Regions from separate parts of the Streptomyces bathyalis genome, predicted to be linked through region 1. Evidence: predicted binding sites of a transcription regulator. Region 1 holds the regulator's gene; the other holds the start of a gene.
The links. The regulator HspR, encoded in region 1, represses chaperone genes until heat shock. The targets are predictions, from matches to a motif close to TTGAGNNNNNNNNNCTCAA.

Region 1 (4,206 bases):
CGCTGACGGTGCCAGGACAGCGGCTGCACCTTGATCCCCCGCTCGAGCGCCGCCGACGCCAGAGCGGTGTCGGCGAACCGCCCGTCGTCGAAAGTGACCGTCAGATGCAGGCCGGCCGCGGCGCCGTGCACGGTCGCGTCCGGCAGATGCGCCCCGACGGCGCCGATCATCGCGTCCCGGCGACGGCGGTGCCGCCGCCGCATGAGCCGCAGTTGCCGCTCCAGCTCCCCCGACTCCATCAGCTTCGCCAGCACGAGTTGCGGCAGCACGGCGTTGCCGAGGTCCGTGTGCCGCTTGGCGTCCACCAGGGCCTCCCGGTAGCGCGGCGGCGCCAGCACCCACCCCACCCGCAGCGCGGGCGCCAGGAGCTTGGAGACGCTGCCGGCGTAGCAGACCCGCTCCGGCAGCATCGACCGCAGCGCCGGAACGGGAGGACGGTCGTAGCGGTGCTCCGCGTCGTAGTCGTCCTCGACGACCAGTCCGCCCTCGTCCGCCCAGCGCATCAGCTCACGGCGCCTGTCGCCGCCGAGCACCACGCCGGTGGGGAACTGGTGTGCCGGGGTCAGCAGCACGGCCGCGGCTCCGGAGGCTCGCAACCCGCCGACGTCGACGCCGTCCCCGTCCACCTCGACGGGCGGTGTGCCCAGTCCCCATCTGCGAAGCACCTGACGGCCCCCGAGCGAGCCGGGTTCCTCCACGGCCACCTCGTGCAGACCGTCCTCGCGCAGCAGTTGGGCGAGCAACGCGAGCCCCTGCGAGACGCCCGCGACGACGACCACCTCGTCCTCGCCGGCCCCGATGCCTCGGTTACGGGCCAGCCAGCGGGCCACCGCGCGGCGCAGCTCCGGCTCCCCGCGCGGGTCCCCGTAACCGAGCCCGTGGACCGAGAGCTCTCCCAGCACGGAGCGCTCGGCGCGCAGCCAGGCCGTACGGGGGAACGCCGCCAGGTCGGGCACGCCGGGCGTCAGATCGACGCGGGCGTGGACGGCCCGGAGCGTCTCGAGGATCTCCGTACGGGGTTCGGCGTCGAAGACCTCCCCACGCGCCGGGAGCCGCCGCGGCCCTGTCACCGCGGGGGCCGGAGCCGCGGCCGCGGCGACCACGACCGTCCCGCCCCGGCCGCGGCCCGCGACGTGCCCGTCCTCGCTCAGCCGCTGGTACGCCTCGGTGACCACGCCACGCGAGACCCGCAGCTCCGCGGCCAGCACCCGCGAGGCGGGGAGCCTGCTGCCCACCGGGAGCCGTCCGTCCGAGATCGCGAGCCGGAGCCGCCGGGCCAGCCAGCCGGCCAGCCCTCCCCGCGGTGCGTCGGCGATGTCGAGCTGGAGGAAGTCGGAACCCACCGCGGCCGACGCCGATACGGACCTGTCAGTTGCACTCTCTTTGGCCCTGTCCACAGGTCCATGGTCCCAGCAGAGTGAGGACGGACAGCGTCGACGACGGGTGCGGACCGCCCGGGAGGGAGGCCGACCAGTGACATCGGCCCGCTACGTACACGGCTACTCGGCGCGCGAGGCAGGCCGCCTCAGCGACCAGGCGAACACCCTCGCCGCGCTCCTGCACCAGGGCACGGCCTACCCGCCGGGCAGCCGTGTGCTGGAGGCCGGGTGCGGAACGGGCGCTCAGACCGTGCACCTCGTCGCCTCCAGCCCGCAGGCGCACATCGTGGCCGTCGACACCTCGGAGAGCTCGCTGGCCCTTGCCCGCGAACGTGTGACGGCACGGGCGCCCGGGGCGAATGTGGAGTGGCGCCGGGCCGATCTGTTCGATCTCCCGTACGGGGACGGGGAGTTCGACCATCTCTTCGTGTGCTTCGTGCTGGAGCATCTGCCCGAGCCGCGGCGCGCGCTGGCCGGGCTGCGCAGGCTGCTGCGTCCCGGAGGGACCGTCACCGTGATCGAGGGGGACCACGGTTCGGTGTTCTTCCACCCCGACAGCGCCCCCGCACACGCGGTGGTCGAGACCCAGGTGCGGCTCCAGTCCACGGGCAGGGGCGACGCGCTGATCGGCCGCCGGCTGCACCCGCTGCTGACCGAAGCGGGCTATGCGGGCGTGGACGTACGGCCACTCACCGTCTACGCCGACGGGAACCGGCCCGACCTCGTCCAGGGCTTCACCCGCGACACCTTCATCGCCATGTACGAACTCATCCGCGACGACGTCCTGGCCGCGGGCCTCATGACCCGCGCCGACTGGGACCGCGGCATCGCCGACCTGCACCGCACCGCGGAACCGGGCGGCACCTTCCACTACACGTACTTCAAGGCGGTCGGCGTCGCGCCAGGAGCCGCCGTCTGAGCTCCGGCGGCAGCAGTACGCTCACCGCCTCACCACAGGGCGAGGACGTCCCATGGGTCACACTCATGGACCCGGAGGGCAACGCGTTCTGCGTCCTGGGCCCGCGCAGGGGCTGAGACCCGGCGGCTGCAGCACGCCCCCGAGGCCCGCCGCCCGCCGGGAGCCCGTGGGTGCGTCAGTCGCGGCGCTGCTTCTTGGGGCGCCAGACCACCAGGGCGCCGGACTGGGGGTGCACGTCCTCGTACGGGACGAGGTCGCGGCGGTAGGAGGCGTGAACCTGGGCCTCACGCTGCTGCATGGCCGCCGCGGCGCCCTCGACCGCCTGCTGGAGCTCCACGACGCGGGACTTCAGCGCCGCGACCTGGTTCTCCAGCTCGATGATGCGCTTGATGCCCGCGAGGTTGATCCCCTCGTCCTGGCTCAACTCCTGTACCTGCCGCAGGAGTTCGATGTCGCGCGCCGAGTAGCGCCGGCCGCGCCCCGCGGCGCGGTCCGGAGAGACCAGGCCGAGGCGGTCGTACTGGCGCAGGGTCTGCGGGTGCAGACCCGAGAGCTGAGCGGCGACCGAGATGACGTACACAGGGGACTCGTCGGTCAGCTGGTAGGGGTTGCGTCGTCCACCTCGGCCGTTCACCTCAGTCTCCCTTCGCGGCCTTGAACAGAGCCGCCCGCGGGTCCTCCGCCGCGGTCGCGTCGCGGTAGGACTCCAGGATGCCCTTCGCCTTCTCGCTCAAATCCTGCGGAACAGATACGTCGATGGTGACCAGCAGGTCGCCCTTTGTCCCGTCCTTGCGCACGGCGCCCTTGCCGCGGGCCCGCATCGTACGGCCGCTGGGCGTGCCCGGTGGCAGCTTGAGCGTGACCGGCGGGCCGCCGAGCGTGGGCACCTTGATCTCGCCGCCGAGCGCCGCTTCCGGATAGGTGACGGGCACGGTCACCGTCAGGTTGTCGCCCCTGCGCCCGAAGACCGGGTGACGGTCGACGTGGACGACGACGTACAGGTCGCCGTGCGGGCCGCCCCGCTCGCCCGGTGCGCCCTTGCCGCGCAGCCTGATGCGCTGCCCGTCGCTGACGCCCGCCGGGATGCGGACCTGCATGGTGCGCGAACTCGTCGCCCGTCCCGACCCCTTGCACGTGTCACAAGGGTCCTGGGCGATGAGCCCGCGGCCCTTGCAGTCCACGCAGGGGTCGGTCAGCGAGAAGCCGCCACCGCCGCCCCGCGAGACCTGGCCGGTGCCGACGCAGGTCGGGCACACACGCGGTGAGCCGTTCTTGTCGCCCGTGCCGGCACACGCCTTGCACGCCGCCGAGGAGGACATCCGCAGCGGGACCGTCGCCCCGTCCACGGCCTCGGTGAAGCTGAGCGTCACCTCGGACTCGATGTCCTGTCCGCGGCGCGGCTGCGTGCGCGTACCGGCACCGCCGCGGTTGAACAGACCGCCGAACACGTCACCGAGACCGCCGCCGAAGCCGCCCGCACCGCCGCCGCCTCCGGGCTGACCGCCTCCGAAGAGGTCGTTCAGGTCGAAGTTGAAGCCACCCGCTCCGCCGGGACCACCGGGACCGCCGGTCCTGATGCCCCCGTTGCCGAACAGGGCGCGCGCCTCGTCGTACTCCTTGCGGCGCTTGGTGTCGCCGAGCACGTCGTAGGCCTCGGAGGCGTCCTTGAAGCGCTCCTCGGCCTTGGCGTCGCCCCGGTTGGCGTCGGGGTGGTTCTCCCTGGCGAGCTTGCGGTACGCCTTCTTGATCTCGGCTTCGGTGGCATCCTTCGGGACGCCGAGGACCTTGTAGTAGTCCTTCTCGATGAAGTCCTTCGTACTCATCCGCGGCGTCCCTCCTCCCCGGTGCCGTGTCCGCGTGTGCCGCTCTGTTCTGTCTGGTCAGCCCTGGTCGGGGCCACCGTTCTCC
Region 2 (4,206 bases), 1.7 Mb from region 1:
CTGGGGCCGTCCTTCGGCACGGCACCGGCCGGCACGTGCAGGTGGATCCCCCGGTCCTTCAGATCGGCCACCGGCAGCTCCAGCTCGGCGCCGCGCGAGCGCAGATACGACAGGGCGATGTGCGCGGACTCCTTCATCACGTCACCGAGCTGGCCGGTGAGGGTCAGTCCGGAGCCGCCCGTCTCGGGGTCGGCGAGCGACGCCTCGACGAAGAGCACGTCGCCGCCCGCGCCCGTCACCGCGAGCCCGGTCGCCACGCCCGGCACGGACGTACGCCGCTCCGCCGGGTCCTGAGCGGACTCGGGGGTGTGGTGCGGACGGCCGATCAGCGAGCGCAGCTCGTCCGCGCCGACGGTGAAGGGCAGCTCGCGCTCCCCCAGCTCGTGCTGGGCCGCGACCTTGCGCAGCACCCGGGCGACCGAACGCTCCAGGTTCCGCACGCCCGCCTCACGCGTGTACTCGCCGGCGAGCCTGCGCAGCGCGCCGTCCTCCAGCAGGACCTCGTCGGCCGCGAGGCCGGTCCGCTCCAGCTGGCGGGGCAGCAGGTGGTCACGGGCGATGGTGACCTTCTCGTCCTCGGTGTAGCCGTCGAGCTGCACGAGCTCCATGCGGTCCAGCAGCGCCTCCGGGATCGCCTCCATCACGTTGGCGGTGGCGAGGAAGACCACGTCCGACAGGTCGAGTTCGACCTCCAGGTAGTGGTCCCGGAAGGTGTGGTTCTGCGCCGGGTCGAGGACCTCCAGCAGCGCCGAGGACGGGTCGCCCCGGAAGTCGGCGCCGAGCTTGTCCACCTCGTCCAGGAGGACGACCGGGTTCATCGAGCCGGCCTCCTTCACGGCGCGCACGATGCGGCCCGGCAGCGCACCGACGTACGTGCGCCGGTGACCGCGGATCTCCGCCTCGTCGCGGACACCGCCGAGCGCGACGCGGACGAACTTGCGTCCCATGGCACGCGCGACGGATTCGCCGAGGGAGGTCTTGCCGACCCCGGGCGGCCCGACCAGCGCCAGCACCGCGCCGCCGCGGCGGCCGCCGACGACCCCGAGGCCGCGCTCCTCGCGCCGCTTGCGCACCGCGAGGTACTCGGTGATGCGCTCCTTCACGTCCTGCAGACCGGCGTGGTCGGCGTCCAGTACGGCCTGGGCGCCGCCGATGTCGTAGGCGTCCTCGGTGCGCTCGTTCCAGGGCAGTTCGAGGACGGTGTCGAGCCATGTGCGGATCCAGCCGCCCTCCGGCGACTGGTCGGAGGCGCGCTCCAGCTTCTCCAGCTCCTTGAGCGCGGCCTTGTGCACGTGCTCGGGCAGGGCCGCGGCCTCGACACGGGCGCGGTAGTCCTCGCCCTCGTCCTCGGGGTCGCCGTTCAGCTCGGCGAGCTCCTTGCGCACGGCGTCGAGCTGGCGCCGCAGCAGGAACTCACGCTGCTGCTTGTCGACGCCTTCCTGGACGTCCTTCGCGATCGACTCCGCCACGTCCTGCTCGGCGGCCTGGTCACGCAGCGTCTTCACGGCCAAGCGCAGCCGCTCCAGCGGGTCGAGGGTCTCCAGGAGCGTGATCTTCTGCTCGGTGGACAGGAACGGTGAGTATCCGGCGTTGTCCGCGAGGCGGCCGGGGTCGTCGATCTGCTGGAGCCGGTCCACGACCTGCCATGCCCCGCGCTTGCGGAGCCAGTCCGCGGCGAGCGCCTTGTACTCGGTCATCAGCTCGCCGACGCCCGGTCCGGCATCGCCGCTCTCCCCGGCGTCCCCGGCGTCATCGGCCGTCTCGGGCTCCTCGATGAGGACACCCTCCACCCACAGGGCCGCGCCGGGGCCGCTCGTGCCGGCGCCGACGCGCACCCGCTGCCGGCCGCGGATGAGGGCTCCGGGATCGCCGTCGGCCAGGCGCCCGACCTGTTCGACACGGCCGAGCACGCCGATCTCCCCGTACGTGCCCTCGACCCGGGGCACCAGCAGCACCTCGGGCTTGTCCTTTCCGGTGGCGGCGGCCTGGGCAGCCTCCACCGCACCCCGGACCTCGCTGTCTGACAGGTCCAGCGGCACCACCATTCCCGGGAGCACGACCTCGTCATCAAGGGGCAGCACGGGCAGGGTGAGCGGTGTGGACGTCGAAGCCATGATCTCTCCCTCGGCAGGCAAGTTGAGCTATGCCCACTCAATGCTTGCGGGGGCCGGGATGTTCCATGGCGCCCGCCATGTTCGCCAGGAGCGATCACCGGCGCGGCACGGCGCCCGCACGACGCGGCAGGATGGGCGCATGCCCCAGCAGCACAGCCACACCACCCCTCACAACAGCGCCACCCCCGGCGGTCATGCCCCGATCGACGACGGCGCCGGGGGACCCGTCGTCCTCGACCGCCGCGACGGGCCCCACGGCGAGGTCGTGCTGCGGCAGCACGGGCAGCTGCTCCAGATCATCGCCAACGGCACCTTCCTCATGGACACCTCCGACGGGCGTTCCGAGCGCCTCCTCGTACGGGCCGCCCTGGAGGAGCTGCGCCGCGGAGCGCACCGTCGGCCTCCCCGGCTGCTCATCGGCGGCCTCGGCGTCGGTTTCTCGCTCGCGGCGGCCGCGGACGAGCCGGCGTGGGGCCGCATCACCGTCGTCGAGCGCGAAGAGGCGGTCATCGACTGGCACCGGGAGGGCGGGCCCCTCTCACGGCTGTCGGCGCGGGCCCTTCGCGACCCGCGCACCGAAATCGTGCACGCCGACCTATTGGGCCACCTCGGCGGGGGCGAGCGGTTCGACGCGCTGTGCCTGGACATCGACAACGGCCCGGACTGGACCGTCACGGAGGACAACGGCTCCCTCTACTCCCCCGCAGGGCTCGCTGCCTGCAGTGCCAGCCTGGCGCCCGGCGGCGTACTGGCCGTGTGGTCCGCACAGGCCTCCCCGACATTCGAGGATGCATTGCGGAATGCCGGATTCCGACGAATTCGCACAGAAGAGATCCCCGTTATCCGAGGCGTCCCCGACGTGGTCCACTTCGCAACCAAACCGGCATAGCCGCAGCCGACACGATCCCCTTACGCTGCTGCAAGCACGCACACAAACAAGCCACGGGGCCATTGCAGGGGCGGGGTCGAATGGACCAGAAGAACATCACACAGACACAAAGCAACAACGCGTCCTCGACGACAACCCCTGGCGCGCAGCGCCGAATCCTGGTCGTCGAGGATGATCCCACCATCGTGGACGCCATCGCGATGCGGCTGCGCGCCGAGGGATTCCAGGTCCAGACGGCGGGCGACGGTCCTGCCGCCGTCGACACTGCCGAAGCCTGGCAGCCGGATCTCATCGTGCTCGATGTGATGCTGCCGGGCTTCGACGGTCTGGAGGTCTGCCGGAGGGTGCAGTCCCAGCGTCCGGTCCCCGTGCTGATGCTCACGGCGCGGGACGACGAGACCGACATGCTCGTCGGCCTCGGAGTCGGCGCGGACGACTACATGACGAAGCCGTTCTCCATGCGCGAGGTCGCCGCCCGGGTGCACGTACTGCTGCGCCGCGTCGAGCGCGCCACCCTCGCCGCGCACACACCGCGCAGCGGCATACTCCGCCTCGGCGAGCTGGAGATCGATCACTCGCAGCGCCGGGTCCGGGTCACCGGTGAGGACGTGCACCTCACGCCCACCGAGTTCGACCTGCTGGTGTGTCTCGCGCATTCCCCGCGGGCCGTCCTCTCGCGCGAGCAGCTGCTGGCCGAGGTCTGGGACTGGGCGGACGCCTCCGGCACGCGCACCGTCGACAGCCACATCAAGGCCCTGCGCCGGAAGATCGGCGCGGAGCGCATCCGTACGGTGCACGGCGTGGGCTACGCGCTCGAGACGCCGTCGTCGGGCTCCAACTCGGCGAACGCGGCGTCCGGCGCGGAGGGCGGCGGCTACCCGGCGTCGGCCACGGACGGCTCCTGACGGGCGGCGTCGCGACGTGACAGATGTGCCTGACACGCCGTCCGCCCGCCGGCCGATCCGCGCATCGCGCACGGTCCGCGTCACCGGGAAGTTCCTGGGGCGCGGGCTGCGCGCCCTGGCGCGCCTGAACCAGCGCCTGCGCCGGCGCTGGGAGCCCGTCTGGGTGGGCTGGCTGGACCGGATCTGGGAGGGGCTGCGCCCCCTCGACCCGTACCGCTCGGTGAAGGCGGCACTGGGCGCGCTGGTGATCGTCTCCGTGGTGATCACCACGCTGCTCGCGCTGTTCGCGGTCAACTCG

Region 2: a site for HspR is predicted at 2,137-2,155, ahead of lon (endopeptidase La). Genes of this name have one in related genera too.

The regions. Positions count from the first base shown of each region.
Region 1 covers NZ_CP048882.1:4,006,743-4,010,948, reverse strand. Annotated here, with positions in the region: gene pdxR (MocR-like pyridoxine biosynthesis transcription factor PdxR) at 1-1,397, opposite strand, end outside; gene G4Z16_RS17465 (methyltransferase domain-containing protein) at 1,474-2,298, shown strand; gene G4Z16_RS17460 (heat shock protein transcriptional repressor HspR) at 2,474-2,932, opposite strand; gene dnaJ (molecular chaperone DnaJ) at 2,934-4,121, opposite strand; gene grpE (nucleotide exchange factor GrpE) at 4,179-4,206, opposite strand, start outside.
Region 2 covers NZ_CP048882.1:2,276,232-2,280,437, forward strand. Annotated here, with positions in the region: gene lon (endopeptidase La) at 1-2,114, opposite strand, end outside; gene G4Z16_RS09695 (spermidine synthase family protein) at 2,254-3,003, shown strand; gene G4Z16_RS09700 (response regulator transcription factor) at 3,099-3,908, shown strand; gene G4Z16_RS09705 (HAMP domain-containing sensor histidine kinase) at 4,045-4,206, shown strand, end outside.